DNA from 3 places in the Fusobacterium necrogenes genome. Region 3 is predicted to be linked to each of the others. Evidence: riboswitches for the same ligand, from Rfam matches in the RefSeq annotation. Region 3 holds a riboswitch; each other region holds the start of a gene.
What was found. A riboswitch is a leader RNA that binds a small molecule or an ion and turns the genes downstream of it on or off. The one in region 3 is predicted to bind S-adenosylmethionine.

Region 1 (10,811 bases), 830 kb from region 3:
AAAAATTATTTTATTTTCTTTACTATGTACATCAGTCATATTTGCAAATGAATATAGAAATGGACTTTATAGAGGAGCTTTTGTAAGTGGACAAGAAACACAAGTAGAGGTTCAATTTCATCTAAAAAACGATATTATCAGCAAGACAAGATTTAGAACACTTTTCTATAAAGGTCAAGATTATTTAAAAGAGAAAACTCTTGAAAATGAAAAAGATAGGTATCAAGCTGCCTTAACTTCAACTGAAGGAAAAAATATAGAAGATGCCTTGGAATCACTTTACTTTCCAGGTAATATACCAAGGGCTGGAGCTTCTCTTCGTTCTAGTAAAATAAGAGCTGCTATGCAAAATGCTTTAAATAGTGGAGTATATAAACCTGAAAATAAAAACTAAAATAAATTAACTATTTAGATATTATTTCAACTAAAATATATCTAAATAATTATAAAATAAAGAACTCAAGAATATATAATTCATTCTTGAGTTCTTTAAATGATCTCACTCTTTTCCTGCACACATTATATTTTCTATATCAAAAGCATGGCATGGAGTTACAGCATAAATCATCCCACAATGTGGACATTTATATTCAAAAGTATCCATAATAATTTCATTTTTACAGTCTTTACATATAATCTGTGCAGGTATAGGCATCATTTGTCCACTAAATCCCATTATTCTTAATTTCTCTACTACTTGTTTTCCATTTTCAAACTTTCCAGAACAACCATCATGCATAATTTTTATCCTCCTAAATTTTATATAATAAATTAAGAGTTGCTTTATTTTTTTCACAACTCTTTTTAATTTTACAATATATTCTTTTTTAATTCAGTAACATATGTTACAAATCCTTTAATTAAAATATCTCCTTACTCCCCAAGAAGCATTTATAACTGCTAAAAATGAAACTCCCACATCAGAAAATATAGCCATCCACATATTCGCTATTCCAAATACACCTAGAATCATTACTAAAATTTTTATTCCAAGAGCAAAAATAATATTCTGTATAACAACTTTTCTATTTATCTTAGCAATTTTTAACAACTCCACAATTTTAGATGGCTCATCTTTCATAATTACAATATCAGCAGCTTCAACAGCTATATCACTTCCTTCTCCTCCCATTGCTACTCCAATATCAGCAAGTGATAAAACAGGAGCATCATTAATTCCATCACCTGCAAATATAACCTTTTTATTTTTTCCTGTCATAATATTTTGTAATTTTTCAACTTTATTTTGTGGAAGTAATTGTGCAAAAATATTTTTTGAAGAGATACCTAATTTCTCTCCAATTTTATTAGCTATATTTTGATTATCCCCTGTCAATATGTAACTTTCTATACCAAGTTTTTTTAATTTTGTAATAGTTGCCAAAGAATCTTCTTTAACTTCATCACTTATATATATGTATCCCAAAAATTTCATATCTTTTGCTACATATATTACACTTCCAGCATATTCCTTCTCTATACATTCTATTTTATATTCTTTCATGAGTTTATAGTTTCCTACTAAAATTTCCTTTCCTTCATAATATGCTACTACACCAAAACCACTTAACTCCTTATATCCTTCAAGGAAAGTTTCATCTATATCTTCAATATCAACTTGAGACAATATAGCTTTTCCAATTGGATGATTAGAATATAACTCTCCTATTTGAGCAGTTCTTAATAATTCCACTTGCTCACAATTTATATTTTCTAAAAAATCTATTTTAAATCTCCCTTTAGTCAGTGTTCCTGTCTTATCAAATACTACTGTTCCTACATCATTAAGAGCTTCTAAATAATTCCCACCTTTTATCAATATTCCTTGCTTTGATGCTATTCCAATACTAGTAAAAAAAGTAAGTGGAACAGATATAACTAGAGCACAAGGACAAGAAATAACTAAAAATATTAGTGCTCTTGAAAACCAAAGAGAAAAATCTCCAAATATAATTGGGAAAAAAACTCCAACTATAATAGCTAATATAACTACAATAGGAGTATAATATCTTGCAAATTTAGTAATAAATTTTTCTGATTCAGCCTTTTTATTACTAGCACCCTCTACCATTTCTATTATTTTATTGATAGTGGAATCTGAAAAAAGTTTAGTTACCTTAACTTCTAAAATACCATTACCATTCAAACTACCACTTAGTACCTCACTACTCACTACTACCTCTAATGGAAGAGATTCTCCAGTCAAAGCCGAGGTATTCAAAGTACTCTCTCCTTTTATAACAATTCCATCAACTGGAATTTTTTCTCCAGCCTTAATAACAATAATATCTCCTTTTTTTAATTTTTTAGGAGATATCGTTATTAGTTCACCATTACTTTGCTTTAAGTTGGCATAATCAGGTCTAATATCTAAAAGTTTTTCAATAGATTTCCTCGAATTAGATACAGCTTGATCCTGAAAATACTCTCCAATCTTATAAAATAACATAACTCCAACAGCTTCAATAGTTTCATTTAAATAAAAAGCTCCAAAAGTAGCTATTGTCATTAAAAAATTTTCATCCAAAAAGTTTTTCTTACTCATATTTTTAAAAGATTTTAAAATGACATCCCAACCTAAAATAATATAAGTAATAACAGAAAGAATAATTCGTAAATTATAAGATATATTAATAGCTAAAATTGCTCCAACAAACAAAATCATTCCTAAAATTATAGTTATTTGCTCTATCTTTTCCTTCTTTTCCTCTTCTATTTTTTCAATTACTTTCTTTCTTAGCTCCTCTTCTTCATCATATTCATCTATTTTAAAAATTTTTGTTCCAGGCTCAATAGAATCCGCAAAACGATTAATCGTTCCTAAAAAAGAGTCCTCTTCAAATTTATCATCTATCTCTAAAACAAATTTCTTCTTATACAGATCTAGATTAGCATTTAGTACTCCTATCATAGTCCCAGCTTTATGCTGAATTTTGCCTGCACACCCAGCACAATCTAAATTTTTTACTTCATATTCAATCTTTTTCATTTTAATCTATCCTTTCACATTTTAAATATACTATATACCCCTATATCCTATATAATAAATTAACATATTTGATTTTTTTTGTCAAGAAATAATTAAAATAAAATGGACAATATCATCACTCTATGCTAAGATATATTAACAAAATGAACATGAGGTGAAATTTTATGAAAGTTAATAAATTATATATAGAAAATCTATTCAAAGATATTATAGAAAAAAATATTTTTATAAAAGGAAGTATTTCTAATCCTGTAAATAAAAAAGAGAATTCTTCAAAAATAAATTTAAAACTTATAAAAATAAAAAATGAAGTATTTATTCAATTAGAATCTTTTAAAGATAAAAAAGCTTTTCATGAAAATATTTACTTATTTGATTTTATAGAGAGATTTTCTGAAATTATAGATAAATTTAAACAAATCCTATTAATTACTCAAGGATCAGATTTTCAAATTTTAAAAGGAAAAAATACTTATAGCTTAAAAGAAACTATAAACAATAGACTTTTAGAATCTTTAGAGCACAATAAAAAGAAAAAATATATTATAGAAGATGGAAACTTTACTCCTTTTTTAATAAAACTTGGAATTATGGGAGAAGATGGCTTAGTCTTTAAAAATTCTTACGCTAAATTCAAACAAATTAATAAGTATTTAGAGTTTATAGATGATACTATCAAAGAGATGCAAAATAAAAAATTGATTAAAAATCATATTAAAATTATAGATTTTGGTTGTGGAAAATCATACCTTACTTTTGCTTTACAATATTATTTAAATAATATTAAAGAATTTACATATGAAATAATAGGACTTGATTTAAAAAAAGATGTTGTAGAAAAATGTAATAAAATAGTTCAGGAGTTAAATTGTCAAAATTTAGAATTTTTAACTGGAGATATAAAGGATTTTAATAAATTAAAAGATGTAGATATGGTATTTTCCTTACATGCCTGTAATAATGCAACTGATTATGCTTTACTAAAAGGATTAGAGTTAGGAGCTAAAGCTATTTTAGCAGTCCCTTGTTGTCAGCATGAATTCAATGAAAAAATGTCTAAAAATAAAAATTCAGATTTTTTTTCTACAGAACTACCTTTAGGTAAACACGGAATATTATTTGAAAAATTTACATCTTTAGCTACCGATGCATTTAGAGCTCAAGCTTTAGAATTATGTGGATTTAAAACTCAAGTTATGGAGTTTATAGATATGGAACATACTCCAAAAAATATTTTAATTAAAGCTATTAAAGAAAAAATTTCTAAAGAAAATCTAGAAAAAAATATATTGAATATAGAAAATTCAAATCATATCTTGGAATAGAACCTTTACTAGATGAACTATTATCTCCATACTATTTAATAAAATTAAATTAAATTCTATAATATAACTACTCAATTTATCCTTGAGTGATTACCTCATATTTTTCTAGTGCTAACTTATATTTTTGTATAAACCACTCTTTTAGAGAAAGAGGTTCTATTATTTTTACATCATCTAAAAAATATGCAAAATATCTTTTAGCTTGCTCTTCAGAACATCTAAACTCATAGATATTTCCATTTTGAGAGATAGTCTCTGGACGATTGAGTGCAAGGGTAGAGAGAAGTTTTTCTCCCTCCTCTGTCAAAGAAACTTTTATTTTTTTTCCTTGAGATAAAAAAGGATCAAAGTTTTTTATTACATTTTCAATAAAATCTTTATTCTCCCACTCCTTTTCCTCTTGAGTTATAAAAATAGTTTTAGTATTACTAAGCTTATAGTTTTTATATCTCATCTCAAGAAAATCATAGCAAAATATATAGTTTCCTAATTCCAATTTAGAGCTACCAATGTAAAAAGGGAGAATAGAAGTTTTTCTCTCATCATCAAAGGTAAGCTTTAGAACTCTTTTATTTTTAATTCCATATTTTATACGATTTACAATATCCTCATAGAGAAATAATTCTCTAGAACTTTTAGATTGATGAGTATATCTATATATCATTTTTCTTATAAAGTCAGCCTCTATCTGAATTTTTTGCTCAGCTAAAATATCATAATAAATATTTCTATTGTTTTTATTGAGATTGAATTGAATAATCCCTTTGTTATCCTCTTCACTATAAATGTTTTCAATTCTTTCCTCTTTTAATTTGTCAAAGATATAATTTATAAGAAAGTTTTTAGTAACTTTAAAACTCTGACAATCAGCCTCAATAATATCAATAGCACATTTATTAAGTGTCACACGAATTTTTTTTTCCATTATATAATCCTTTCAAAAAATATAGAGGAGTTTCCTCCTCTATATTGTAACATATTTAAATAGTTTTCAGCTATCTTTTTCTATCTACTGATTTCTTATATTTTTAAATTGAGATTTTATTAAATTTAATTTTTCAGGAGAGGTAAGTAGTTCATATCCTAAAATGGCTAAGGCTTTTCCTCCTAAGATTACAGCTTCATTTCCACAAGATGATTTAGCAGCTTCAGCAAATTCCAAACTATGCCCTGCAACATCAGAGTTACAAATTTTTATACTAGGCTGAATAGTTGGAATAACTTGGCTAACATTTCCAACATCAGTAGAACCAATTCCTTTTTTATGTTCTTTACTAACTTCTATTCCTAATCTTTTCATAACATCAACATAAAAATCATCAAATATAGGAGTAGGTATTACATTATCAACTCTGTTTTGAAAACTTGAAACTTTTTCTTTACAACCTGTCATAGTAGCTGCACCTTTAGCTATTGCAACTACTTTTTCAGTCACCTCATCACACCCTTCTTTAGTAGCTGCTCTTATATAAAAACGAGCTTTTGTATAGCTTGGAATAATATTAGGAGCATCTCCACCATGAGTTATGATACCATGTATTTTTATATCAGGAGTAAGATGTTGTCTTAAAGTAGCTATTCCATTGAAAAAGTGTAAAAGAGCATCTAAAGCATTCTTTCCTTTTTCAGGACAACCTGAAGCATGAGCTGGAGTTCCAAAGAACTCAAAGTCTAAAGGATTTACAGCTAAACTTTTCCCAGTTGTTAAGTTCTCTGTACCTGGATGTATAATCATAGCTACATCAATATCTTTAAAAAGGTTTTCCCTAACAAAAGAACCTTTAGCACTTCCATTTTCTCCACCCTCTTCAGCAGGGCAACCAAAAACAATAACTTCTCCAGGAGTATTTTTTAAAGCTTCTCCTAGAGCAATAGCTCCAGCTATACTAATACTTCCTATTATATTGTGTCCACAAGCATGCCCTAAGTTTGGAAGAGCATCATATTCAGCTAAAAAGCTTATCTTAGGATAAGCTCCAAGATGAGATTTTTTTCTAGCTATAAATCCTGTTGGATGCCCAGCTATATTTTTTTCTATTTCAAAATCATACTCTTTTAAAGTATTTGTAAGCAATTCACAAGCAAAATACTCTTTATTCCCAACCTCTGGATTTTTATGAATCTCTTGGCTCACTTCTATAAATTTTTCTCTATTTAAATCAATAAAATCTATAATTTTTCTTTCCATAAATATCACTCCTATTAGTTAACTATTATATTTTTTAGAATACAGGAACAGATGAACCTTTGTAATATTCGATTATTAAATCTTTTATTTTTTGTGATTGATAAACTTCTACTACTCTTTTTACAAGAGGATTATCTTTGTTGTCTTCTCTACTAGCAATAATATTAAAGTAAGGTTTTAACTTTTCATTTTTAGCATCTTCCAAAAATAATGAGTCTTCTAATGGAGAATAATTAGCTTCTACAGCAACTCCATTATTTATAACAGCTATATCCACATCATCAATAGATCTAGGAATTTGAGTTGCTACAAGTTCAACAATTTTTAAATTCTTAGGATTAGAGATTATATCTTTAATTCTAGGAAATAATCCTGAACCTTCTACTAATTTTATAAGTCCTGCTTCTTGAAGTAGGATTAAGGCTCTTCCAGAGTTAGAGCTATCATTAGGTATAGCAACAGTTGAATTATCTTTTAGTTGTGATAAATCTGTAATTTTTTTAGAGTATATCCCCATAGGGGCTATCACAGTATAAGCTATATTTTCAATAGTTAAATTATGTTCTTTCTTAAAAGTATCAAAGTATATCTCTGTTTGAAAAGCATTTAAATCTATCTCTTTTTCTTGAAGAGCTAAGTTTGGTCTAATATAATCTCCAAAACTAACAAATTTCAAAGTTATGTTTTCCTTTTTTAATTCATCTCTCACTGTTTCCCAAACAATACTTTCATCTCCATTGATTCCTAATTTAATTATATTTTCTTGAGAAGTTTTTTCACCACCACAGTTAACAAAAAGTAGTGTTAGAATTGATGTAATAATGATATATTTTAATTTTTTTAACATAGTATCTCTCCTTTTATATTTTAGTGTTTAATTTTTTGAATAAGCTTTTCCCCTATCCATTGTATAGTTGTAATCATAAGAATTAAGATTATAATAGTTACTACCATAATATCTGTTTTAAAATGTTGATATCCATATCTGATGGCAAAATCTCCAAGTCCCCCACCACCAACTGTACCAGCTACTGCAGAAAAACTAATAAGACTAACTGTTGTAATAATTAGAGCATATATGATTTCTGGTAGAGCTTCTCTTAGAAGAACCCTATAGATTATTTCAAATGGAGAGGAACCCATAGCATAAGCTGCTTCAATTACTCCAGAATCTACACTAGATAGAGCTGATTCAATCTGTCTAGCTATAAATGGAGCTGACCCAAAGATTAAAGGGACAATAGCTCCCTTTAGTCCTATTGTAGTTCCTACTATAAATCTAGTTACTGGGATTAAAGCTGCTAATAGAATAACAAAGGGAATAGACCTCAATATATTTATTATTCTAGCTAAAGTTGTATTTATAAAGGTATTTTCTAAAATACCATTTTTTTTAGTAACAGCTAGGGCTATTCCTAAAATTATACCAATGAGAGTTGAAATTATACCAGCTATAAATACCATTATAATTGTTTCTCCAAGTGCTGTATAAAGTTCTTCACGATAGTATATTACATTCTCTAAATATTTATATGCAAATTCCAACATTTTTTAAAACCTCCGTATCTATATTGTTTTGGTTTAAGTAGTTTATGGCATTTGAAACCTTTTCTTTACTTCCTTCAAATTTAATAATGAGATTTCCAATAGATGTTCCTTTAATGATTTCAATATTACCAAAAAGAATACTAGCATCTATATCCAATTCTCTAGAAATTTTTGAAATATAAGCCTCCTCAGCATTTTCACCTATATATGATAGTTTTATAAAATGCTCATCAGGTTTTGATGGTAGATTTTCAAGATATTCAGATATTTTTTTACTATTAAATATTGTAGAAAGAAATTTTTTTGTAATGTCAGCTTTTGGTCTTGAAAATACTTCTACAATATCACCTTGTTCCTTAATTTCTCCATCTTCCATAACTATAACTCTATCACATATTTCTTTTATTACTTCCATTTGATGTGTTATTAGGATAATTGTAACTCCTAATTCTTGATTAACTTTTTTTAGAAGCTTCAGAATAGAAATTGTAGTTTCAGGGTCTAGAGCAGAAGTAGCTTCATCACATAGAATTATATCTGGTTTGTTAGCAAGTGCTCTTGCTATACCTACTCTCTGTTTTTGTCCTCCAGATAGTTGAGATGGATAATTCTCCTTTTTCTCTTTTAAGTTAACTAGTTCAAGTAACTCCTCTACTCTTAAATCTATCTCCTTTTTAGATAAGTTACTTCCCTTTAGTGGATAGGAGATATTTTTAGAGATGGTTCTACTTTTCATTAGATTAAAGTGTTGAAATATCATTCCTATTTTTTTTCTAATTTCTCGAAGTTCTTTATCATTTAGAGTATTTAGTGTGACTCCATTAATGATAACTTCTCCAGTAGTGGGTGGTTCTAAGAGATTTATACATCTGAGTAGTGTACTTTTACCTGCTCCAGAGTATCCTATAATCCCTACGATTTCCCCAGGATTAAAAGAGAGATTGATATTTTTCAATGCCTCTACTTTTTTTCCATTGTCATAGTAAGTCTTGCTGATGTTCTTTAGTTCAATCATAAAATCCTCCCTAGAAAAAATTATAAAAAAACTCTATTACCATCAAGTAATAGAGTTGGATACAAAATTAGTATCTTCCATCTGTCTGGAATTAGCACCACATCTATAAGATAGGTTGCTGAAACGTCATAGAGCCAGTCTCTCAGTTTCTCTTGATGGTTTGTTTTTTGTTGTTGGGGTAATTATATACCTAAAAATACTATTTTGTCAATATTTTTTATAATAATTCTCCATATTTTTTAATATATTTTTTCTTAACAAAAGTAACTACTGACATATAAGCCACTATTGTCAATACAAGCCCAAACCAAAATACTAGAGGAAGAGATGTAAGCCCTAAATAGATTCCAAGTCTAGTATAAGGAATGATTGAAACAAATATTACTCCTAAAGTTGTAAGAACTATAACAGGTAAAGAGGCAATACTTTGAATAAATGATAACTTAGGAGTTCTTATCATATGGATAACTAAAGTTTGTGACCACATAGACTCAATAAACCAACCTGTTTGGAACATAGCTTCATAAGCTGTTCTCAATGTTTCTTGCTCAACAGGGATAGAGTTGTATAGCACTCCATTCGATACAAACATAGGACAGATAACAAAATACATCAATAAGTATGTAGTTATATCAAATATAGAACTAGTAGGTCCTATCCATAACATAAATTTTCCAATAGAGCTTGCTTCCCATTTTCTAGGAATTTTTAAAAACTCTTTATCTACATTATCCCAAGGGATAGCAGTACAAGATAGATCATAGATTAGATTTAATAGAATTAAGTGTATACTCATCATTGGTAAAAATGGTAAGAAAGCACTAGCAGCTAATACTGAAAACATATTACCAAAGTTAGATGAAGCAGTCATCTTAATATACTTAATCATATTTGCATAAGTTTTACGTCCCTCAATAATTCCTTCTTCTAATACCATTAAATCTTTTTCAAGTAAGATTATATCAGCAGATTCTTTAGCTATATCCACAGCTGTATCAACAGATATTCCTATATCTGCCTCTTTCATAGCAGCAGCATCATTTATTCCATCTCCCATAAATCCAACTGTATGTCCATTCTCTTTTAAGATTTGAACAATTCTAGTTTTTTGCATAGGAGATAGTTTTGCAAATATATCTACCTTTTCAACAACAGTTGAAAGTTCTTCATCACTCATATTATCTATATCTGAGCCAAGTAAAATATTTTTACTATTAAGTCCAACTTTTCCACAAATACTTTTAGTAACTTTATCATTATCACCAGTTAAAACCTTAGTTCTTACCCCATACTCTTTTAGAGCAGCAATAGCTTTAGCAGTTGTAGGTTTAGGTGGGTCTAAGAAAGCAAGATATCCCATAAGTACCATATCCACTTCATCTTTTACTCCAAAACTATCCACAGGAGATGGATTAGTTTTTTGAGCAAGAGCAATAACACGAAGTCCGTCTTCATTGAAATTTTCAACAGTTTTTAAAACTTCCTCTTTTATCTCATCAGTAAGTAAAACTATCTCACCTTTAAACTCTGTATATTTACAAATAGATAACATCTCTTCAACAGCACCTTTAGTTATCATCTGTCTTTTTCCTGATTTATCTTCTACCACCACAGTCATACGACGACGAGAAAAGTCAAAAGGAATCTCATCAACTTTTGTATATATCTTTTCTAATTCTAAAAGAGAACTATCCCTTTCTCCCTCTTCATGAGTTTTTTCAATAATAGATAAATCTAACAGATTTT
Region 2 (10,811 bases), 1.3 Mb from region 3:
TACTCTATCTAAAGTTTTTATATCTACTCTCATTCCAGTCAATTTTGCTGCAAGCCTTGCATTTTGTCCATTTTTACCTATAGCAAGTGAAAGCTGTGAATTATCAACTATTACTCTAGCTGTATTTTCTTCTTCCACTACCTCTACGCTTATCACTTTAGCTGGACTTAAAACTGCTGAAACGAACTCTTCAACTGATTCTTTCCAAATAACTATATCTATTTTCTCTCCGTTTAACTCGTTAACTATATTCTTTATTCTAAGTCCTTTTTGCCCAATACATGCTCCAACAGTATCTATATTAGAATCCGTAGAGTATACAGCAACTTTAGCCCTTGATCCAGCCTCTCTAGCAACTGCTTTTATTTCTATAAGTCCAGATGTAATCTCTGGAATCTCTAATTCAAAAAGTTTTCTTAATAAGCCTTCATGCTTTCTAGAAATAATTATTTTAGGAAATTTATTTGTTTTTTCTACCTCTGCTAGATAAACTTTTATTCTTTCTCCAACTCTATAGGTATCAGCTGGTGATTGTTCTACTGGTGGAAGAATAGCTTCTATTCCATCAAACTCTATAAATATATTCTTTCTCTCATCTATTCTTCTAATAATACCATTTATAATATCATGCTCTCTCACTTTAAATCTATCATAAACATACTCTCTTTCAGCTTCTCTCACTTTTTGAATAACTATCTGTTTTCCATTTTGAATAGCATTCCTTCTAAATTCTTCACAATTCACTTCTATCTTTATAGTATCTCCAATCTTGACTCTCTTTTTTATCTCTAATGCATCATCATAAGCTATTTCTACAGCTGCATCATATAAATCTTCAGTAGGTACAACAGTCTTTATTTCATAGATTTTTACATCTCCAGTCTCTCTGTCAATTTCTACTTCTACATTTTCCTCCTCTCCATAGTTCTTCTTATAAGCAGCTAATAAAGCCTGCTCAACGGTTGAAAGAAGGTTCTCTTTACTTATACCTTTTTCCTTTTCTAGTTCATCCAAAGCCTCTAAAAATATTTTAGCGTCTTTACTTTTCATTGATTTCCCTCCTGAAACTTTATCTTAAATTTCATCAAATTCATATACAATATTTGCTTTTCTTATTTCTGAAAAAGGAATTTCCATAACTTTTTCCTCTTCTACTTCTAGAAGAATTCTATTTTCTTTACAATCAACTATAACTCCTTCAAAATTTTTTTTATCTTCAATCTTATGTTTTAAGGCTACTCTTATTTTTTCTCCTTTAAACCTCACATAATCATTTAATTTTTTTAATGGTCTTTCTATTCCTGGTGAAGATATCTCTAAAAAAAATCTTTGTTCAATTAATCTATCTATATCTTCATCAACTTTACCACTTATAGTCGCACACTCTTCTAATGTAATATCTCCATTTAAGTTTTCTACATATACTCTCACATACCAATATCCACCATCTTGTATATACTCTACATCTACAAGAGATAATCCCATTTCTTCAACAACAGGTGTCACTATTTTTTCTATTTTTTCGACTATTTTTTGTTGGTTATCTATCTTCTCCACCAAGTTTCACCTCTTTTCCAAATTTTTACTACTAAAGAGGGAGTGGATATAAAAACCCACTCCCTCTAAAACTAGCATACTACTTTATTTTAAGTATTATATCATATGTCTAAAAAAAAATCAATTATTACTCAAAATAAATTTACCTTTATTTTTAATACTCCAAGTAATATATTTTAAAAAAATATTGACTTTTTTAATAAAAAGGTGTATTCTTATCACATAGATTTATGTTTTATTTCCTATGGAGGCAGGTTATGAAGTTTTATATTTTCGAATTTACTGCACAACTTAATAATAATAATAATATGTCGAGGTTTGGACTCTAAGTAGTATATTCTACTTGTGGTACAAATCTTTTTCGAGTTTAATTGATTTGTACCCGACCTTGTTTATAAACCATTCGGGTACAACCGAATGGTTTTTTTTATTAAAATAATCTTAAAGGAGTGATAATATATGAAAAAAAATTATGATTGCAAGCTAGATTTATTTGAAACTGAAGTAGCTATAAAAAAGGTAAAGGATTTTTTTGAAAGAGCTTTAGCTTATGAATTAAATCTTACAAGAGTTTCTGCTCCCCTATATGTCAGAAAATCTTCTGGCTTAAATGATGATCTAAATGGAATAGAAAGACCTGTACAATTTGATACTCATTGGGATAAAAATGAAGAATATCAAATTATACATTCTCTTGCAAAATGGAAAAGAATGGCTTTAAAAAGATATAGATTTCCAGTTCATACTGGACTTTACACTGATATGAATGCTATTAGAAGAGATGAAGATCTAGATAATATCCATTCTATGTATGTTGATCAATGGGATTGGGAACTTATAATTAACAAAGAAGAAAGGACTACAGAAACCCTTAAAAATATCGTAAATAATATTTATAAAGCACTTAGAAAAACTGAAGAATTCATTAATAGAGAATATCCAGTGTTCTCTACAAAACTTCCTAAAAATATTTTTTTCATAACTTCACAGGAACTAGAAGATGCTTATCCTGAACTTACAGCTAAGGAAAGAGAAAACGAAATTTGTAGAATCCATAAAGCTGTATTCATATCTCAAATAGGTAAAACTTTAACTTCTGGAAAAAAACACGATGGAAGAGCTCCAGACTATGACGATTGGGAATTAAATGGAGATATTTTAGTATGGAATCCTATATTAGAGCAAGGCTTTGAACTATCATCTATGGGAATTAGAGTAAGTGAAGAAAGTCTTCAACTTCAATTAAAACTTGATGGCAAAGAAGAAAGAAAAGAACTACCTTTTCATAGATCTCTTATAGCTAAAGAACTTCCATATACAATTGGTGGAGGAATAGGACAATCAAGAATTTGCATGTTTTTTCTAGAAAAATTACATATCGGAGAAGTTCAGGCATCTATATGGCCTGAGGAAATGATAGAAAAGTTTGCTAAATTAGGGGCATATTTTCTTTAATCTTTTTGTCTCTTTAAAATTTATTTATTAAAATATAATTGAATAAATTTGTTGACTTTTTTAGTCCTAATATGATATACTATCCTAAATAACCATCAAGAGAGATTGAGGGACTGGCCCTATGACATCTCAGCAACCTGCTTTTCTAGTGTGGTGCTAACTCCTGTACAGATGGATGAAAAGATTGAATCTGAATTGTAAATCCTTCATCTCTCTAAGTGAAGGATTTTTTTATTGATAATTTCATTGAATTTTTAGGAGGATAATTAAAAATGAAAAATTTAACTTACTTTACATCTGAATTTGTGTCACCTGGACATCCTGATAAAGTCTCTGACCAAATATCTGATGCAGTATTAGATGCTTGCCTTGCTGATGACCCTAATTCTAGAGTTGCTTGTGAAGTCTTCTGTACTACTGGACAAGTCATTGTTGGTGGTGAAATCACTACTTCTACTTATATTGATATCCAAGATATTGTTAGAACTAAAATTGATGAGATTGGATACAAAGAAGGAATGGGATTTGACTCTAACTGTGGAGTACTTAATGCTATTCATGCTCAATCACCTGACATTGCTATGGGTGTTGATGTTGGTGGTGCTGGTGATCAAGGAATAATGTTTGGTGGCGCTGTAAAAGAAACTCCTGAACTTATGCCACTTGCTTTAGTTTTAGCTAGAGAAATTTTAGTTAAATTAACTAAAATGACTAGAAGTAAAGAATTAACTTGGGCTAGACCTGATGCTAAAGCTCAAGTAACTTTGGCTTATGATGAAAATGGAAAGATTGATCATGTTGATACAATCGTATTATCTGTACAGCACAACCCTGATGTAACTCAAGATCAAATAAAAGCTGATGTTAAAGAAAGAGTAATAAAACCAGTACTCGAAGCATATAACTTAAATCCAACTGATGTTAAAAAATATCATATCAATCCAACTGGAAGATTTGTTATAGGTGGACCGCATGGAGATACAGGACTTACTGGAAGAAAAATCATAGTAGATACTTATGGTGGATACTTCAGACATGGTGGAGGAGCATTTTCAGGAAAAGATCCATCAAAAGTAGATAGATCAGCAGCTTATGCAGCAAGATGGGTAGCTAAAAATATAGTAGCAGCAGATTTAGCAGACAAATGTGAAGTACAACTATCTTATGCAATAGGAGTAGTAGAACCTACATCAGTAAAAGTAGATACATTTGGAACAGGAAAAGTAAGCGAGATAGAGCTTGCTGAAGCTGTTAAAAAAGTATTTGATTTAACACCAAGAGGAATAGAAAAATCATTAGAATTAAGAAGTGGAAAATTCAAATATCAAGATTTAGCAGCATTTGGACATATAGGAAGAACAGATTTAGATATTCCATGGGAAAAAACAAATAAAATAAAAGAGTTAAAAACTATATTGAATAAATAAAAATTTAATAAGATAATAACGTAAAACTCTTGATCAAGTACTACATCTAAAATTTTAAATATCTAAGATTTTAGATGTAATTTTTTTATAATCAAATTTATTAAGAAAGTACTTTAAACTTTCATAATAAGTTGTATAAAAAAATATTGACTTTTTCTTTAATGTAAAGTATATTAAATTGTCATAAAAAATATTTGTAATAGAGGAGTTGATAAGAGCGAAATGAAAAAGAGACAAGTATCCCTTTCTTGTGCATTGTTACCAATAATATTTCTGGTAGCGATACTTTTTTACTCAGTACAAATAGCTCAATTAGAAGTACACATACCAATATTTATTTCTGCTATATTTGCAGGGTTTGTTGCATTAATAAGCAAATATGCTACTTGGGATGAACTAGAAGATGGTATTGTAGAAACAATAAAAATGTCTATGAGAGCCATTCTTATCCTTATGATAATAGGAATGGTTATAGGAAGTTGGATTTTATCAGGGATAGTTCCATCCATGATATACTATGGTTTAAAAATTATTAATCCCTTAGTATTTTTACCAATTACAGTTATAATATGTTCAATAGTATCTCTTTCTACAGGAAGCTCATGGAGTACAGCTTCAACAGTTGGAATTGCTTTAGTAGGGATAGGAGAGGGTCTAGGCTTACCTCGTCCTGTAATAGCAGGAGCGATAATATCTGGAGCGTATTTCGGAGATAAACTTTCTCCAATGTCTGATACAACAACATTAGCACCAGCTATGGCAGGAGCTACATTATTTGACCATATTAAGCACATGCTTTATTCAACTGTACCCGCTTATATATTTACATTAATTGGATTCATCGTATTGGGAATAAAACACAGCTCAGACGGAGAGGTTGATACTGCTCAAGTAAATGAAATATTGAATGCTCTATCTAATTCATTTAATATTAATCCATTTCTTCTATTAATTCCTATATTTGTAATTGGAATGGTAGTTATGAAAGTTCCTGCCATTCCTGGATTATTTATAGGTTCTATAATAGGAGGAATTGCTGCCATACTTTTTCAAGGAGCTTCTTTAAAAGACGCTCTATACTCTTTACACTATGGCTTTAGTGGAAGTACAGGAAACTCTATGGTAGACGAATTATTAAATAGAGGTGGAATGAATTCCATGATGTGGACTGTTTCTATCATTCTATGCGCAATGACCTTTGGCGGAATAATGGAAAAATCTGGAATGTTAGGAAGAATAGCCCAAGAAATATTAAAATTTGCTAATACAACAGGTAAATTAATTTTAGCAACATTATTGACACCTATGTTTATCAATTCAGTAGCTGGAGATCAGTATCTTTCAATAGTTATTCCTGGAAGAATGTTTAAAGAAAGTTATGAGAAGAGAGGACTTGCTCCTAAAAATCTTTCAAGAGCCTTAGAAGATTCAGGAACAATGACATCAGCCCTTATCCCTTGGAATACATGTGGAGCCTTTATGATGGGAGCTTTAGGAGTAGGAGCTTGGGTATATGTTCCATATTGTTTATTCAATATAATTTCACCACTGATCTCTGCTTTTTATGGTTTTACAGGATTTACAATAGAAAAAAAATAAAAACAAAGAAGAAAATTTTCCTCTTCATAGCTCCTTACTATTACGAGTAAAACTTTCTTCTTTTCTTCAACTAATATGGTTTAAAATCTACTATAAATAAGATTTCAAAACTTCGACTTTTCCTTTTAAAACTGTTTTTAATCCAGCTGGAATGAAATATGTATCTCCTTTTTTTATAGAGTAAGAATTACTATCACAAATAATCTCTCCCTCTCCGTCCAATATTGAAAGAATTTTAAAATTTTTATTTGTTTCATCTTCAAATTTTCCATCTATTAGATATTTATCTACATTAAAATATTGTCCTCTTACTAATTCCTCTTTTAGTGCACCTACTAATGAAATTTTTTGTCTATTTTCAGAAGTTGTAACTTGAATATCTCCTTCAAAATCTATTACATCTAAAGCTTTATCTATATGTAAATCTCTTAATTTCCCATCTACTAATCTATCAAAATCATAAATTCTATAAGTTGTATCTGAATTTTGTTGAACTTCACAAATTAAAATAGAACCCTCTAAAGTTGCATGAACTACTCCAGGTAATAGATTTATAAAATCTCCTTTTTTTACTTTTATAGTATTAAATAAATCTGTAAAATCTTTTTTTTCAACTTTTTCTTTAAAAATTTCTTTTGTTATTCCTTCTTTTATTCCTAAAATAAGTGTAGCATCTTCGCTAGCTTCCATTACATACCAACACTCACTTTTTCCAAATTCTCCCTCTACTCTAAGAGCATACTCATCACTCGGATGAACTTGAACTGATAATCTATCATTTATATCTAAATATTTTATAAGTAATGGAAACTCTCCTTTAAATCTTTCAACTATCTCTTCACCTAATATTTCTCCTTTATTTTGTTCTATAACTTCAATTAAACTTTTTCCTGTATATTCCCCATTTTCTATATATGATAACCCACCTTTATGAGAACTTACTTCCCAAGATTCTCCATATAACTCAGTATCTGGAAGCTCCATATTTAAGACCGTATTAAATTTTCTTCCACCCCATACTTTTTTTACTAATGTTTTCTTAAATTTTAATGGATACATTTTTACCCTCCTTGATATTTCATTTTTACTAATATATTTTACAATTTATTCTAATTTTTTACTAGCAAGTTTTTTATTTAAGCATTACATTTTTCTATTTTCTATGTTAGAATATTAACTGAGGTGAGATTATGGAAATAACTATTAAAAGCTGGGGAGTTAGCAAAAAAAATGAAAAAATTTTAATGTATACTCTTAAAAATAAATTTATGGAAATTGAGATTATAAATTATGGAGGAGTTCTTAGAAGAATATCTACTCCTAATAAGGAAGGAATTTTAGAAAATGTAGTACTAAACTTGCCTTCGATAAAAGATTATGAGGAAAGGTCGCCTTACTTTGGTTCACTTATTGGTAGAAACGCTGGAAGAATTAGTAATGGAACTTTTTCATTAAATGGAGAAACTTACACATTAGCTAAAAATAACGGAAATAATAATCTTCATGGTGGAATAGATAATTTTGGACATAAAGTATGGAATGTTGAGGAAATTAAAGGTGAAGATTTTATTGGTCTTAAACTTTCTTTAGAAAGTCCACATATGGAAGAAGGATTTCCTGGAAATGTCAAAGTTGAAGTTAAGTATATTTTAAAAGGAAATGAGTTATCTCTAGAATATTATGGAACTAGTGATAGACCAACATATCTTAACTTAACTAACCACACATATTTTAATCTTAGTGGAGATTTCAAAAGAGATATTACTGATGAATATCTTCAACTAGATTGTGATGAATTTATAGCAGTAGATGAGGCTACTCTCCCTGTTGAAATAAAATCTGTAACTAATACAGCTTTTGATTTTAGAAATTCAACTCTTTTAAAAGATTTTTTATACTCTGATGATGAGCAAATTAAAATTGTAAATCAAGGTCTTGACCATCCTTTTATCTTAAGACATAGCAGAGAAAATGTTATTTCTCTTGAAGATAAAATTTCTGGTAGAACTTTAGAAGTAGTTACAAATCAACCAGCTGTAGTCATTTATACAGGAAATTATTTACATGAAATTGGAAAATTAAATGAAGAAATAGAGTGTAAGAAACACATGGGAATCTGCTTTGAAACTCAAAACTATGCTGATGCTTTAAGATTTTTACCTGATAAAGCATTTATTACTACTCCTGATTCTCCTTACATTCAGAAAACAAAATTTATTTTTAATATAAAATAAAAATAAATTGACAAAAATTACTTATATTCCTATAATATGGATTATTATATAAGTAGTTTTTTTATTTTATTTGGGAGGATTTTATGTCTGATATTCTTTTATATGTTTTCATCATTTTAGTTGGTTTTACTATCTCTAAAAAAAATTTAATTCCAGATTTAATCTTAAAAAAAATAGCACACTTTCAAAATATCTCACTATTTATTCTTTTAGGATTTATGGGTTATAAAATTGGAGCTGATAAAAAGCTGATACGTTCTCTTCCTACTATTGGATTACAAGCTTTTAGTATTGCCGCTGTCTCTATTTTATTTAGTGTTGCTTTAACTTATCTATTCTATAAAAGAAGAGGTGGTAAATAATGTTAGGGATTACAATTTCTATTTTTATAGGAGTTTTGAGTGGTTTATTTCTCAAATCTACATTTTTGTTAACTACTATAGATGTCTTTATAAAATTAGGACTTTGTTTACTCTTATTTTTTGTCGGAATAGATATTGGTAACTATAAAAATTTAACTAAAAGTCTTAGAAAAATTAAAAAGAAAGTTATCTTTCTTCCTATTGTTACAATCTTTGGTTCTCTATTAGGTGGTCTTATAGCCTCTTCATTTTTGAGTCTCTCTTTTCCAGAAACAATAGCAATAAGTTCTGGTATGGGTTGGTACTCTTTCTCAGCAATTGAACTTGCCAAAATAGATGCTAACCTTGGAGCTATCGCCTTTTTATCTAATGTTTTTAGAGAACTTTTAGCAATTTTATTCATACCTATTATTGCTAAATACTTAGGTGGATATGAAGCTATAAGTTGTGCTGGTGCTCCTGCTATGGACTCATTACTTCCATTTATAAATAGAAACACACCAGCTAATATGGCTATTGTTTCTTTTTACTCTGGACTTATAATCACTCTTGTGATTCCTGTACTTCTACCTTTTTTAATCTCTATATTCAAACTTGCATAATTTAAAATGGGACTATTGCAATAAAACTTGCAATACCCCATTTATTTTTTAATCTATATCTATTTCTAAGTCCTTGTAGTAGTATTTTAAATCTCTTTCCCCTATCTCTCTCAAAACCCTACATGGATTTCCTACTGCTACTACATTCTCTGGGATATCTTTCGTAACAACACTTCCAGCTCCAATAACACTATTCTTACCTATTTTTACACCTGGTAATATTATTGAGCCTCCACCTATCCAAACATTATCTCCTATATATACTGGTACATTAAATTGAGCTTGTCTTTTACGAATGTCTGGTCTTACAGGATGAGTTCCTGTATCTATTATTACATTTGGACCTATTAATACATTATTTCCTATATAAATATCTGTATCATCTACTAAAGTTAAGTTAAAATTTGCATAGACATCATTTCCTAAATGAGTATTTCTTCCCCAATTAGCATGAAGAGGAGGTTCTATATAACAATTATTTCCTACCTCTGCTAATAACTTTTTCATAAATTCCATTCTTTTTTCCATCTCACTAGGTCTAGTCATATTAAAATCATATAATAAATCCAAACATTCTAATTGCTCTTTCATTAATTTCTCATCATTACTATAATATAACTTTCTATTTTTCATTCTCTCTCTTATATCCATATATTTCCTCCTAATCATAAATAGAGGTTGGCTTTTGAAACCAACCTCTTAGTCATTATAACATATTATTTTTCAGTATTTGCTATACTTTTTTCATATTTATTGTACTTCCATAAAGCCCAACCTAAAAATACTACTACTCCTCCTACATTATATATCAATGTCAATACTATATTTTGTCCTTCTGGGAATATCGCAGCAACAAAAGCTATAGAGAATATAACCAATAACATTCCTGTTACAGCTAATCCAAATGTTCTGCTTCCCATTCTAAAACTTCTTTCTAAATGATCTTTATGAAGTCTCAAATTGAAGTAAGCTAACATAATAAATAATGGTGGCATTAAAGCTGTAGCTGCTGTCATATTTATAATTATCCCTAATAGTTGGTTAATATCTTTTACTCCAAAGCAAGGAATTAATAATAGTGGAATTACTATAAAGAATTGTATCCAAGTTGCTCTTACTGGTATTCCATGTTCATTTAATTTTACTGTTTCTTTTCCAAAGATTCCTTCAGGAATTTCTGAGAAGAATACTTTTACTGGGGCTGATGTCCAAATCATTAGAGCTCCTAAAGCTGATGACAACATTACTAATCCTATAAAATGGTATATAAATTTAGCACTTATTCCAAAATGTGTTCCTAATCCTGCAAATACTTGAAAAATTCCAGATGTATATGTCAATTCCTCACGTGGAGTAAATACATTTACAAATAATGAACCTAGTGAGTATAGTGCTCCAATTGTCAATCCAGCTAAAATTATTGTTCTAACGAAAGCTTTTGAACCACCTTTTAAGTCATTAATATAAACTCCAATTGATTCAGAACCACCAGCTGCAAAGAATATCCATGCCATTGTTCCCATAAATTTCCAGTTTAAGTTAGGTGTTACTCTCTCCATTGTTATTGGAGTAACA
Region 3 (10,811 bases):
ATTAGGTAACTATTTAAAAAAGCAAGGTGAAAAAGTTCTGATGGTAGGAGCTGACGTATATAGGCCAGCAGCTATCAAACAATTACAAGTTTTAGGAGAACAAATAGGAATAGAAGTTTATTCAGAAGAAAATCATCAAGATGTTATTGGAATTTGTGAAAGAGGACTTGCAAAAGCTAAAGAGTTAGGTTCTACTTATATGATAATAGATACAGCAGGAAGACTTCATATAGATGAAAAGCTTATGGATGAGTTAAAAGAGATAAAAAGATTAACTAGACCGCAAGAGATACTATTAGTAGTAGATGCTATGATAGGACAAGATGCTGTAAACTTAGCAGAGTCATTTAATAATGTATTGAATATAGATGGAGTAGTACTTACAAAATTAGATGGAGATACTAGAGGAGGAGCTGCTCTTTCAATAAAAGCAGTTGTAGGAAAGCCTATAAAATTTGTAGGAGTTGGAGAGAAAATTGATGATATAGAGCTTTTCCATCCAGAAAGACTTGTTTCAAGAATATTAGGAATGGGAGATGTTGTATCACTAGTTGAAAAAGCACAAAGTGCAATAGATGAAGAAGATGCAAAGTCATTAGAAGAAAAAATTAGAACTCAGAAATTTGATTTAGATGATTTTTTAAAACAACTACAAAATATTAAAAAGCTTGGTTCATTAGGAAGTATTTTAAAAATGATACCAGGTATGGGACAGATTGGAGATTTAGCTCCTGCTGAAAAAGAGATGAAAAAGGTAGAAGCGATAATTCAATCTATGACTAAAGAGGAAAGAAAGAAACCTGAAATATTAAAAGCTAGTAGAAAGCAAAGAATTGCTAAAGGAAGTGGAACAGAAGTAGCAGATGTAAATAGACTTTTAAAGCAATTTGAGCAAATGAAAGCTATGATGAAAATGTTCAGCGGTGGAAAAATGCCTTCATTACCATCATTTGGTGGATTTAAAGGTGGAAAGGGTGGAAAATTTCCATTCTAAAAATTAATAAATAACTTAAAGATTAAAATATAAATAATAAAAGGAGACGTGAAATTTATGTTAAAATTAAGATTAACTAGATTAGGAGACAAAAAAAGACCTTCTTATAGAGTTGTAGCTATGGAAGCATTATCAAAAAGAGATGGTAAAGCAGTTGCTTATTTAGGAAACTACTTCCCATTAGAAGACTCTAGAGTAGTATTAAAAGAGGAAGAAATAGTAAAATTCTTATTAAACGGAGCTCAACCAACTAGAACTGTAAAATCAATTTTAGTTAAAGCTGGAGTATGGGCAAAGTTCGAAGAAGCTAAAAAAAGATAATTGATTAAAAAAATTAAGGGACATCATAGTAGTCCCTTTTTTATTTTTCTTAAGTTGCTATTTTGTAGGAGTTAATCTAATAGTTACTGCTATTCTTCTTTGGAATGAATTTAAAGAGAACTCCTCCAATTATTGCTGGTAAGACCCAAGCAAGTCCAAAAGATTCTAGTGGAAGTAAAGAATAAATACTTGTGAAGAAAGAAAGTTTTATTCCTATAGTTTGTAATGCTTCATAACCACTTATAATTCCAGCTCCTACGACAGTCCCAATGAAAATATTATCATTTGTAATTTTATTTTTTAAGATATTTAAAAATATTAATGCAATTGCAATAGGATATAAGAATACTAAAACAGGCACAGCTAATTTGATTATGATATCAACCCCAAACATAGCAAAAATTATACTTATAATAGTAGTTATAACAGCTAATTTTTCATATGATATTTTAGTTAGATCACTAAAATAATCGGCAACAGTCGCAGTAAGTCCAATTGCTGTTGTAAGACAAGCACCAGTAACACAAATACCTAAGATAATTTTTCCAAAATTTCCAAGGAGTAATTTAGCTGTAGAAGTAAGAAGTTCAACACTTCCAATTCCTGCAGGGAGAATATTAGTTACAGTACTTCCTATGTATCCCAAACCACCATAAACTATTGCAAGACCACCAATAGCTATGAAACTAGCTTGTATAAGGAAAGAAACCTCTTGATTAGGAGATAGTTCTCTATCTTTTCTGATAGATTTTAAAATTATATCTGAGAAAACAATAGCGGCAAGAGTGTCCATTGTTTGATAACCATTTAAAAATCCATATTTGAATGGAGTAATTTCTTTTTCAAGTGGAATAGACTTACCTAGAGGAATAAATACACCCTTAAAAATTATAATAGCAAGAACTACTAAAAGAATAGGTGTCAAAATAGCACCGACTCTATCTACTACTTTACTAGATTTAAGTGAAAAAAGTAGAGATATCCCAAAGAAAATAATTATGAAAACAATATTATAAATACTGTAATTAGTAGAATTTTTGGGAAAAATCATCTCAAAGGCAGTAGCTCCAGTTCTAGGTAGAGCAAGTAGTGGACCTATAGAAAGAATCAAAGCTATATTAAAAAATTTACTAAATTTTGGAGATACTCTTTTAGCAAAGCTATCTAAATCTTTTCCAGCAAAAGCAGAGGTAAATATAGCTAAAAGTGGAAAACCAGCTCCTGTTAGGATAAAACCAATGGCAGCAGGGATCCATTCATCTCCATTTATAAATCCAACCATAGGTGGAAAAATTAAATTTCCGGCACCAAACAGCATTGCAAAAAGAGCAAAGCCTGTGACAATGACATCTTTTTTCTTATACATAATTTTCCTCCTTAAATATTCAAGTTTTAGTATATTTTATAAAAATATTTTATCAATGTCAAATTAAATTAAGACTTTATAAAAAAATATCTTGACAAATTATAATCAATCTATTATAATGATATAGTTAAATAGATATTTAAAAGAAGAAACTACCTGTTTCTCACCTTATGGGCATTAGCTTACACAAGGTCAAAAGCTTTTTTTAATGATAGTTACGTTTATTTATTATAAAAGTTAGAGATACAGGGCATAGTTTGTCCTGTTTTTATTTATAATTTAGAATGGAGGTGCTTATTATTACTGAGAAAATTAGAATTAATGAAAAAATAAAAGGAAAAGAGTTTAGAATAATCTCATCTTCTGGGGAACAATTAGGAGTGATGAGTGTTAATGCAGCACTTGAATTAGCTAGACAAGAAGGATTAGATCTAGTTGAGATAGCAGCTACTGCTAAACCACCTGTATGTAAAATAATGGATTTTGGGAAATACAGATATGAACAGATGAGAAAAGCAAAGGAAGCGAAGAAAAATCAAAAACAAACAATTGTAAAAGAAATAAAAGTAACAGCTAGAATAGATAGTCATGACTTAGAAACTAAGATGTCTCAGATTAAAAAATTCTTAGAAAAAGAAAATAAAGTTAAAGTGACACTAGTGCTATTTGGAAGAGAAAAAATGCATTCTACTTTGGGTGTAGATACATTGGATGAGATAGCTGATAAATTTGCTGAAATAGCTGAAGCAGATAAAAAATACAACGATAAGCAAAAACATGTAATCTTATCGCCAAAGAAAAATTAATAATAAAGATTTATATATTTGAGAGGAGGACATTATTATGCCAAAAATGAAGACTCATAAAGGAGCTAAAAAAAGAATAAAAGTTACAGGGACAGGTAAATTTGTAGTAAAACACTCAGGAAAAAGTCATATTTTAACTAAGAAAGATAGAAAAAGAAAAAATAACCTAAAGAAAGATTTCGTAGTAACTGAAACTTTAACAAGACACATGGAAGCTTTATTACCATATGGAGCAGGAAGATAATTAATTTAGCATAAAAGCATATTTTCGATAAATAATTAGGAGGAAATGTAATGAGAGTTAAAACTGGTATAGTTAGAAGAAGAAAGCATAAAAAAGTTTTAAAAGCAGCTAAGGGATTTAGAGGTGCTTCTGGAGACGTTATAAAACAAGCTAAACAAGCTACAATGAAAGCAGCAGCTTATTCTACAAGAGATAGAAAAGTAACTAAGAGAAGAATGAGACAATTATGGATAATCAGAATAAATACAGCTGCTAGATTAAATGGATTGACATATTCAACTTTAATGAATGGTCTTAAGAAAGCTGGAATTGTATTAGATAGAAAAGTTTTAGCGGATATAGCTTTAAACAATTCAGCAGAGTTCACAAAATTAGTAGAAACTGCAAAATCAGCTCTATAATTTAAATTATATTATAAAATAAAAGGCTTTGAAAGGAAAGAGAACTTTCAAAGTTTTTTTATGATATTCATATATATGTAAAAAAAAAATTAAAAAAAAATAAAAAAATATTTAAATGTAACGAAGTTGTCACAAAGGAAAGATATAATAAGTTTGTAATAAATCTTTCCCCAAGATATTTTAATATAGATTAGTAAAAATAGCAGACAAAAGTCTGCTATTTTTATTTTATTTGTTATCAATTTGATACGACAATATATTTTGGTATTCTTCAGGAGTATCAATATCTAGAAACTCTTTTTTATCTTGGAAGTCTACAAAAGAGATAAGGGCTGTTTTTTTTATAATTTCTCGACCACCAGTATCTCCCTCTAGTTTTAACAAATCTTCTCTTTTATTTTTAGGAAAAAATACTGGAGAAAAAGATTGACCTTCGGCTCTTGGAATTGTAATATAATTGTATCTCAAAAAATTGAAATAAATTTTTAGAAGAGTATTTTTTGTCAAAAGAGGTTGATCAGCAGTAAAAAAAACAATTCCTTCTCCTGATGAATTGTTTATACCAAGCTTTATACTTTCACTTTGTCCAAATTGAGATCTTTTATTTTCAAGATAATTGTATCCAAAATTTTTAGTCAAATCTTTTACCCATTTTTCTCTTCCACATACATATATGTTATAAAAAGGTAGAAAAGATAATTTTTCTAAGGTATATCCAAGTAGGTTTGTATCTCTATAAGGAAGTTGTAATTTATTTTTTCCCATTCTCTTTGAATATCCTGAAGCCATAACTATTGCATCAGTAGGAATGTATTTAAAAAAATAGTTATGATAAAGTGAACCTAGAATAAAATTGTATGGACAATTTTCTTTTTTTAGCTGATTACAAATTTCTAAGGTTTGTGAAAATTTTTCAAGATAATTATCTCCATCTATTCCATTAAAAAATAAGTAGTTATTTGTATTTGAAGAACATTTAAAAAAATCACCAAATTTAATATAATCTTTTAAGAAATACTTGTTTGCAATTTTATTTATATAGAGGCTAAATTTCTCTTTAAAAATTTCAAATCTATGAATATTATTTTTCTCTAACTTTAAATTTAGGATATCTAAATTGATTACTCCGATAGTTTTTGTTGAAAAAGGGGGAATACAAGGTTCTGTATCACTCCAAGCTTTTATTTTTTTCTCTTTAGCTCCATCACCTTCTATTAATATATAGTCAAATTCTTTTTTTAAATTGTAAATCTTATCATATGAAGGAGAATAAAGCTTATTATTTTCTAGCTTTTCCCCATAGACAAAGATATTTTTTGAAAGCCCTTTAATTTTGTTATTAGCTGTTATTAATACTTCAAATTCTTCAGGTTTTGGGAGAAAGATTTTAGTAGTTGTAGTTATTAATACTTTTCCAGAAACAGAGAGTTCTCTAGCTAAAGAAAACATAAGAGAGGTTTTTCCACCAGCACCTGTAATAGTAATAACATCTCCTTTTTTTATATCAAATACTTTTACTAACATAATCCACCTCCTTTTTTTATATTTTATGATAGAAGAGAATTTTATTCAAGTATAAATAATAAAAAGAAGAGAATATTACAATAAAATTTGTAATAATTCTCTTCTAGTTTATTAATATAAATTGATTTAAAACTTATTAAAATGTAGCGACAACTCCACCATTATAATTAGATAGAATATATTGTTTTACTTTTTCACTTTGTAAAGCTTGAATAAGTTTAACTATATCTTCTTTTTTTTCATCTCCTTCTCTTACAGCTAAAATATTAGCATAAGGAGATTCTTCCCCTTCTAGAACTAAAGCATCTTTTACCGGAGAAAATCCAGCTTCTAAAGCATAGTTACCATTGATTACAGCAGCAGCTACATCTGGTAAAACCCTAGGAAGTTGTGGAGCTTCAATAGGTTTGAATTTTAATTTTTTAGGATTTTCAACAATATCAAATTCTGTTGCATATAGATTATTAGGATCAGCTAATTTGATAAGTCCTTTATTATGTAATAATATAAGTGCTCTTCCACCATTAGATGGATCGTTAGGGATAGCAACAGTAGCTTTTGCTGGTATATCTTCAAGCTTTGTATATTTTTTAGAAAATACTCCTAATGGTTCTACATGAATTTTTGCAGCTGAAACAAGTTTTAGATTTCTTTCGTTTGCAAATTTTTCTAAGTATGGATAGTGTTGAAAATAATTAGCATCTATTTCACCATCAGCTAATGAAAGATTTGGAGTCACATAGTCAGTGAACTCTATAACTTTTAAATCTACTCCTTGAGCTTTTAAATCATCTTTTATTAAATTTAAAAGTTCAGCATGTGGAACAGGAGTAGCTCCAACTTTTAATTCTCCAGCTACAGAATTAATACCTAGTGTTAAAAGTCCTGCTAATAAAAGTGTTTTAACTGATAATTTCATATTATCCTCTCCCTTATGTTTTATGTTATTTATCTATTTTTTTTTGATCTGTAAACTAAATAATCTCCGAGTGATTGTAAGATTTGAACTACTATAATAATAACTATTACTGCGTATATCATGATATCTGTTTTAAATCTTTGATATCCAAATCTGATAGCTAGATCTCCTAATCCACCAGCACCAATTGTTCCTGCCATAGCTGAAAATCCAATAAGACTTACTATAGTAACAGTTATACCATGTAGTATATGAGGCATAGTTTCAGGTATCATAACTTTAAATATTATTGTCCAGTTATTTGCTCCCATACTAGAACTAGCTTCAATGAGACCTTTATCTACTTCGTTTAAAGCACCCTCTATCATTCTGGCTACAAATGGAGCTGCTGAGATAGAAAGAGGTACTATTGCTGCAGTACTTCCTATTGTTGTTCCTACTATTATTCTTGAAAGAGGAAAAAGAAGTATCATAAGTATAATAAAAGGGAATGATCTTAAGGTATTGATTACAAAATCTAGTACTTTGTTGAGTTTAGGTTTTTCCAAAATATTTCCTTCTTTTGTAATTGTAAGAAGTATTCCTATTGGAAATCCAATTAATAGTGAAAAAAATGTTGAGAAAAAAACCATGTATAATGTTTCTAATGTAGATGTCCATATCATACTAAATACCATTGTATATCACCTCTGTGAGTACTCCTGCTTCATTTTTAAACCAAGATATAGCTTCTTTTTGCTGATCAATATTTCCAGAAAGTTCTATAAATAGGTGTCCTACCTTCATAGTAGATAAATTATCAATAGATCCTCCAATTATACTAAGATCTATATTGAAGGTTCTCACAGCTTGAGAAATTATAGGTTCTTCAGCCATTGTGCCTAAAAAATCGAGTCTAACTATTGACTTACCCTTTGTTTTCATTATCTCTATTCCTTGCTTTTCGTCAGCTGGAAGATAAGAAATTAGTTCCTTTGTAACTTCAGTTTGTGGATTAGAGAAAATATGGTGGACACTTCCAGATTCTACAATTTTTCCATCAGACATTACAGCTACTCGATTACAAATATCTCTGATTACTTCCATTTGATGAGTTATCATCACAACTGTAAGCCCAAATTGTTTTTTTATATTTTTTATTAATTCCAGTATTGATTTAGTTGTTTTAGGATCTAGGGCTGAAGTAGCTTCGTCAGATAGTAGTATATCTGGATTATTTGCTAATGCTCTAGCTATGGCTACTCTTTGCTTTTGTCCGCCAGATAACTGTGATGGATAGTAATTTTCTTTATCAGAAAGTTCAACTACCTTTAAAAGTTCTTTAACTCTCCTGTCTATATCAGATTTTTTCCAATTAGCAATCTCTAGGGAAAAAGCTATATTTTCTCCTACTGTCCTTGAAGAAAGTAGATTAAAATGTTGGAAAATCATTCCTATTTTTTTTCTTCTTTCTAATAACTCTGCTTTAGAAAGAGCTGTAATATCAATACCATCTATTATAATTTTTCCATCTGTTGGTTCTTCAAGTCTGTTTATGAGTCTTATTAAAGAAGATTTTCCAGCACCACTAAGTCCAATTACTCCAAAAATATCCCCTGTTTTTATTTCTAAAGATACATTTTTAACGGCATGATAGCCATTAGGATATATTTTATTTATGTTTTGTATCTCTATCATTCTTACCTCCTGTAGATATTTATTAGTAAAAAAATCTCTATTACCATCAAGTAATAGAGATATAATAGAGCTTTTTAGTTCTATCCATCTTTCTGGAATTAGCACCACACTTTAAAGCAGGTTGCTGAAACTTCTTTGGGCCAGTCCCTCGGTTTCTCTTGATGGTTAATTTCTTTGTTAGAGTTATGATATAATTTTTTTATAAAAATGTCAATACTTTTTTTGAAAATATAAAAATCTTTTATTGGAATTTATTTTTTAGGAATAGAAACGAGAAAAAATCTTTATATTTTTGTAAATAAATTTTATATTCTTCAATTTTTTAGTTTCTATAAGTTTACTTTCATTTTATAATTTTATAAATTTTCTTTTCTCTTTTTTCTTAGGCAATTTAAATGAAAAGGGAAGTTCTTTTCTAAGGATAATAATACTAATAATAAAACACATAAAATCTGAAGCTGGAAGAGATAGCCAGACACCAGTTTCTCTCAAGAATAATGGAAGTATAATTATTGAAATTATAAAAAATACAATGCTCCTCAATGAAGAAATTATATTTGATAACTTTGTCATCCCTTTAGATTGTAAGTATGATATATTAATAAAATTTGCTCCTTGAAAGATAATAGCACTTGCAAATAAAATCAATCCATGTGCTGCTAAATCTACAAGAGCTTTATCATTATTAAATAATTTTACTAAATATTTTCCAAAGAATATTATAGTTAGGAGTATAGATGAAGATATAAAGAAAGTTACTATATGTCCTAATCTATATGTTTTTTTAACTCTCTCATACTCTTTTATTCCATAGTTATAGCTTATAATAGGTTGTATTCCTTGAGATAATCCAGTAAATAAGCATCTAAATATATAACAAATGTATGCAACAATACAGTAAGCTGATACTCCTATTTCTCCTAAAAATCTCATAAAAGAGATATTGAAGAGTGCATTTGTAAGTGCTGCTGTAAACTCTATTGTAAATGATGGAAAACCAATAGAGATAATATTTTTAAGAAAAGGCATCTTTATTTTTTGGAATTTATATTTTAATTTACAATCTATTCTATAAAAGTATTTTACTAAAAATAAAAATGAAAATAATTGTCCAATAGCTGTAGCAAAAGCTCCTCCAAAGACTCCCCACTTAAATATTATAATAAATAACCAATCTAAAAATACATTAGTGATAGCTCCAATAAGCATAGATATGAAAGCATATACTGGAGCTTTATCATTTCTGACTACAGCATTTAAGCTATTAGATAGCATTAAAAATATCATAGCAATGATGCAAGTATAGAGATATATTTTAACTTGTAAAAGTAACTGTTCACTAGAACCTAACAAAAATATCAATCTATCTCCACTAATTAGAACTAAGGCTAAAATGAGAATGTAAAAAATAATATTCAAAGTAACTATATATGAGAAACAGGTATTTTTAAATTTTATATTTTTAGGACGTAGAGACATCAAAGTAGCTCCACCAGTTCCAATTAATAAACTTATAGCAATTCCTAGGTTAATAATAGGGTAAGCTATATTTACAGCAGCAAGTCCAGCTGCACCAACCCCTTGTCCAATAAAAATTCCATCTACAATGGCATAGAGAGCATTAACCATCATACCAGTAACAGCAGGTATTGAAAAATTAAAAAATAGCCTTGTGATTGAATCCTTTTTTAGGTCAATAGCTTTAAACATTTTTCCACCTCATTTTAAAAATATTAGTTCTTTTAGATAAGATAAAATTACAATTTAGAAAATAGTGAGATTTAATTCTTTAGATAGATCTTCTAAAAGAGCTACCCCAGCAATTGGATTTCCCTTTTCATCTAAAGATGGAGCATAAACTCCAATTGCCATTTTACCAGGAACAACAGATAAAATACCACCACCTACGCCACTTTTAGATGGAATACCAACCCTTATAGCAAATTCACCAGAATTATCATACATCCCACATGTAACCATAAGAGTTTTTATAATAGTGGCAACTCTTGTAGGAATAATTTCCTCACCAGTAGATAATCTACCATTATTTAGTAAAAATACAGCTATTTTAGAAAGTGTTTCTGCTGTTACTTCAATAGAACATTGTTTAAAATATACTGTTAAAGCATCTTCTACATTTCCATCTATAATACCTTCACTCTTTAAAAAATATCCCATTGATCTATTTCTATTACCTGTTTCACTTTCGCTACAATATACTTTATAGTCAACATCCAATGTATTATCTTCTGAGATTAATTTAAAAAAATCTAAAAGACGGTCAAATTTCTCTTTAGCATCCTTCCCTTTTATCATAGATGAAACAGCAATAGCACCAGCATTAATCATAGGATTGTAAGGTTTTTTTCCATTGGAAGTTTCAAGTTTAACTATTGAATTAAATGGATCACCAGTTGGCTCCATTCCAACTTTTGAAAAAACATAATCTTCTCCATTATCTAGTATAGCTAACATAAGAGTAATTAGTTTAGATATACTTTGAATAGTAAATTTATTATTCCAATCTCCAGCACAGTATTTATTTCCATTTATATCTGT

Region 1: it holds a riboswitch for S-adenosylmethionine, as region 3 does, so the genes downstream of both, DYA59_RS04875 (methionine ABC transporter ATP-binding protein) here and DYA59_RS01025 (methionine ABC transporter ATP-binding protein) in region 3, are expected to answer to the same signal.
Region 2: it holds a riboswitch for S-adenosylmethionine, as region 3 does, so the genes downstream of both, metK (methionine adenosyltransferase) here and DYA59_RS01025 (methionine ABC transporter ATP-binding protein) in region 3, are expected to answer to the same signal.

Annotation. Positions count from the first base shown of each region.
Region 1 covers NZ_UGGU01000003.1:963,253-974,063, forward strand. Annotated here, with positions in the region: gene DYA59_RS04835 (hypothetical protein) at 1-394, shown strand, start outside; gene DYA59_RS04840 (hypothetical protein) at 500-739, opposite strand; gene DYA59_RS04845 (heavy metal translocating P-type ATPase) at 857-2,989, opposite strand; partial or broken gene DYA59_RS04850 (class I SAM-dependent methyltransferase) at 3,154-4,367, shown strand; gene DYA59_RS04855 (WYL domain-containing protein) at 4,391-5,239, opposite strand; gene DYA59_RS04860 (M20 family metallopeptidase) at 5,324-6,502, opposite strand; gene DYA59_RS04865 (MetQ/NlpA family ABC transporter substrate-binding protein) at 6,537-7,349, opposite strand; gene DYA59_RS04870 (methionine ABC transporter permease) at 7,370-8,050, opposite strand; gene DYA59_RS04875 (methionine ABC transporter ATP-binding protein) at 8,031-9,065, opposite strand; SAM riboswitch class I at 9,140-9,227, opposite strand; gene mgtA (magnesium-translocating P-type ATPase) at 9,283-10,811, opposite strand, start outside.
Region 2 covers NZ_UGGU01000003.1:1,411,215-1,422,025, forward strand. Annotated here, with positions in the region: gene nusA (transcription termination factor NusA) at 1-1,050, opposite strand, end outside; gene DYA59_RS06645 (ribosome maturation factor RimP) at 1,075-1,548, opposite strand; gene asnA (aspartate--ammonia ligase) at 2,017-3,012, shown strand; SAM riboswitch class I at 3,102-3,190, shown strand; gene metK (methionine adenosyltransferase) at 3,285-4,439, shown strand; gene nhaC (Na+/H+ antiporter NhaC) at 4,662-6,038, shown strand; gene DYA59_RS06665 (type I phosphomannose isomerase catalytic subunit) at 6,129-7,097, opposite strand; gene DYA59_RS06670 (aldose epimerase family protein) at 7,229-8,272, shown strand; gene DYA59_RS06675 (hypothetical protein) at 8,356-8,634, shown strand; gene DYA59_RS06680 (lysine exporter LysO family protein) at 8,634-9,236, shown strand; gene DYA59_RS06685 (sugar O-acetyltransferase) at 9,285-9,887, opposite strand; gene DYA59_RS06690 (amino acid permease) at 9,953-10,811, opposite strand, start outside.
Region 3 covers NZ_UGGU01000003.1:130,076-140,886, forward strand. Annotated here, with positions in the region: gene ffh (signal recognition particle protein) at 1-994, shown strand, start outside; gene rpsP (30S ribosomal protein S16) at 1,052-1,315, shown strand; gene brnQ (branched-chain amino acid transport system II carrier protein) at 1,392-2,681, opposite strand; partial or broken gene infC (translation initiation factor IF-3) at 2,952-3,487, shown strand; gene rpmI (50S ribosomal protein L35) at 3,525-3,731, shown strand; gene rplT (50S ribosomal protein L20) at 3,782-4,132, shown strand; gene yqeC (selenium cofactor biosynthesis protein YqeC) at 4,361-5,656, opposite strand; gene DYA59_RS01015 (MetQ/NlpA family ABC transporter substrate-binding protein) at 5,793-6,575, opposite strand; gene DYA59_RS01020 (methionine ABC transporter permease) at 6,605-7,252, opposite strand; gene DYA59_RS01025 (methionine ABC transporter ATP-binding protein) at 7,242-8,252, opposite strand; SAM riboswitch class I at 8,334-8,420, opposite strand; gene DYA59_RS01030 (MATE family efflux transporter) at 8,601-9,962, opposite strand; gene glsA (glutaminase A) at 10,017-10,811, opposite strand, start outside.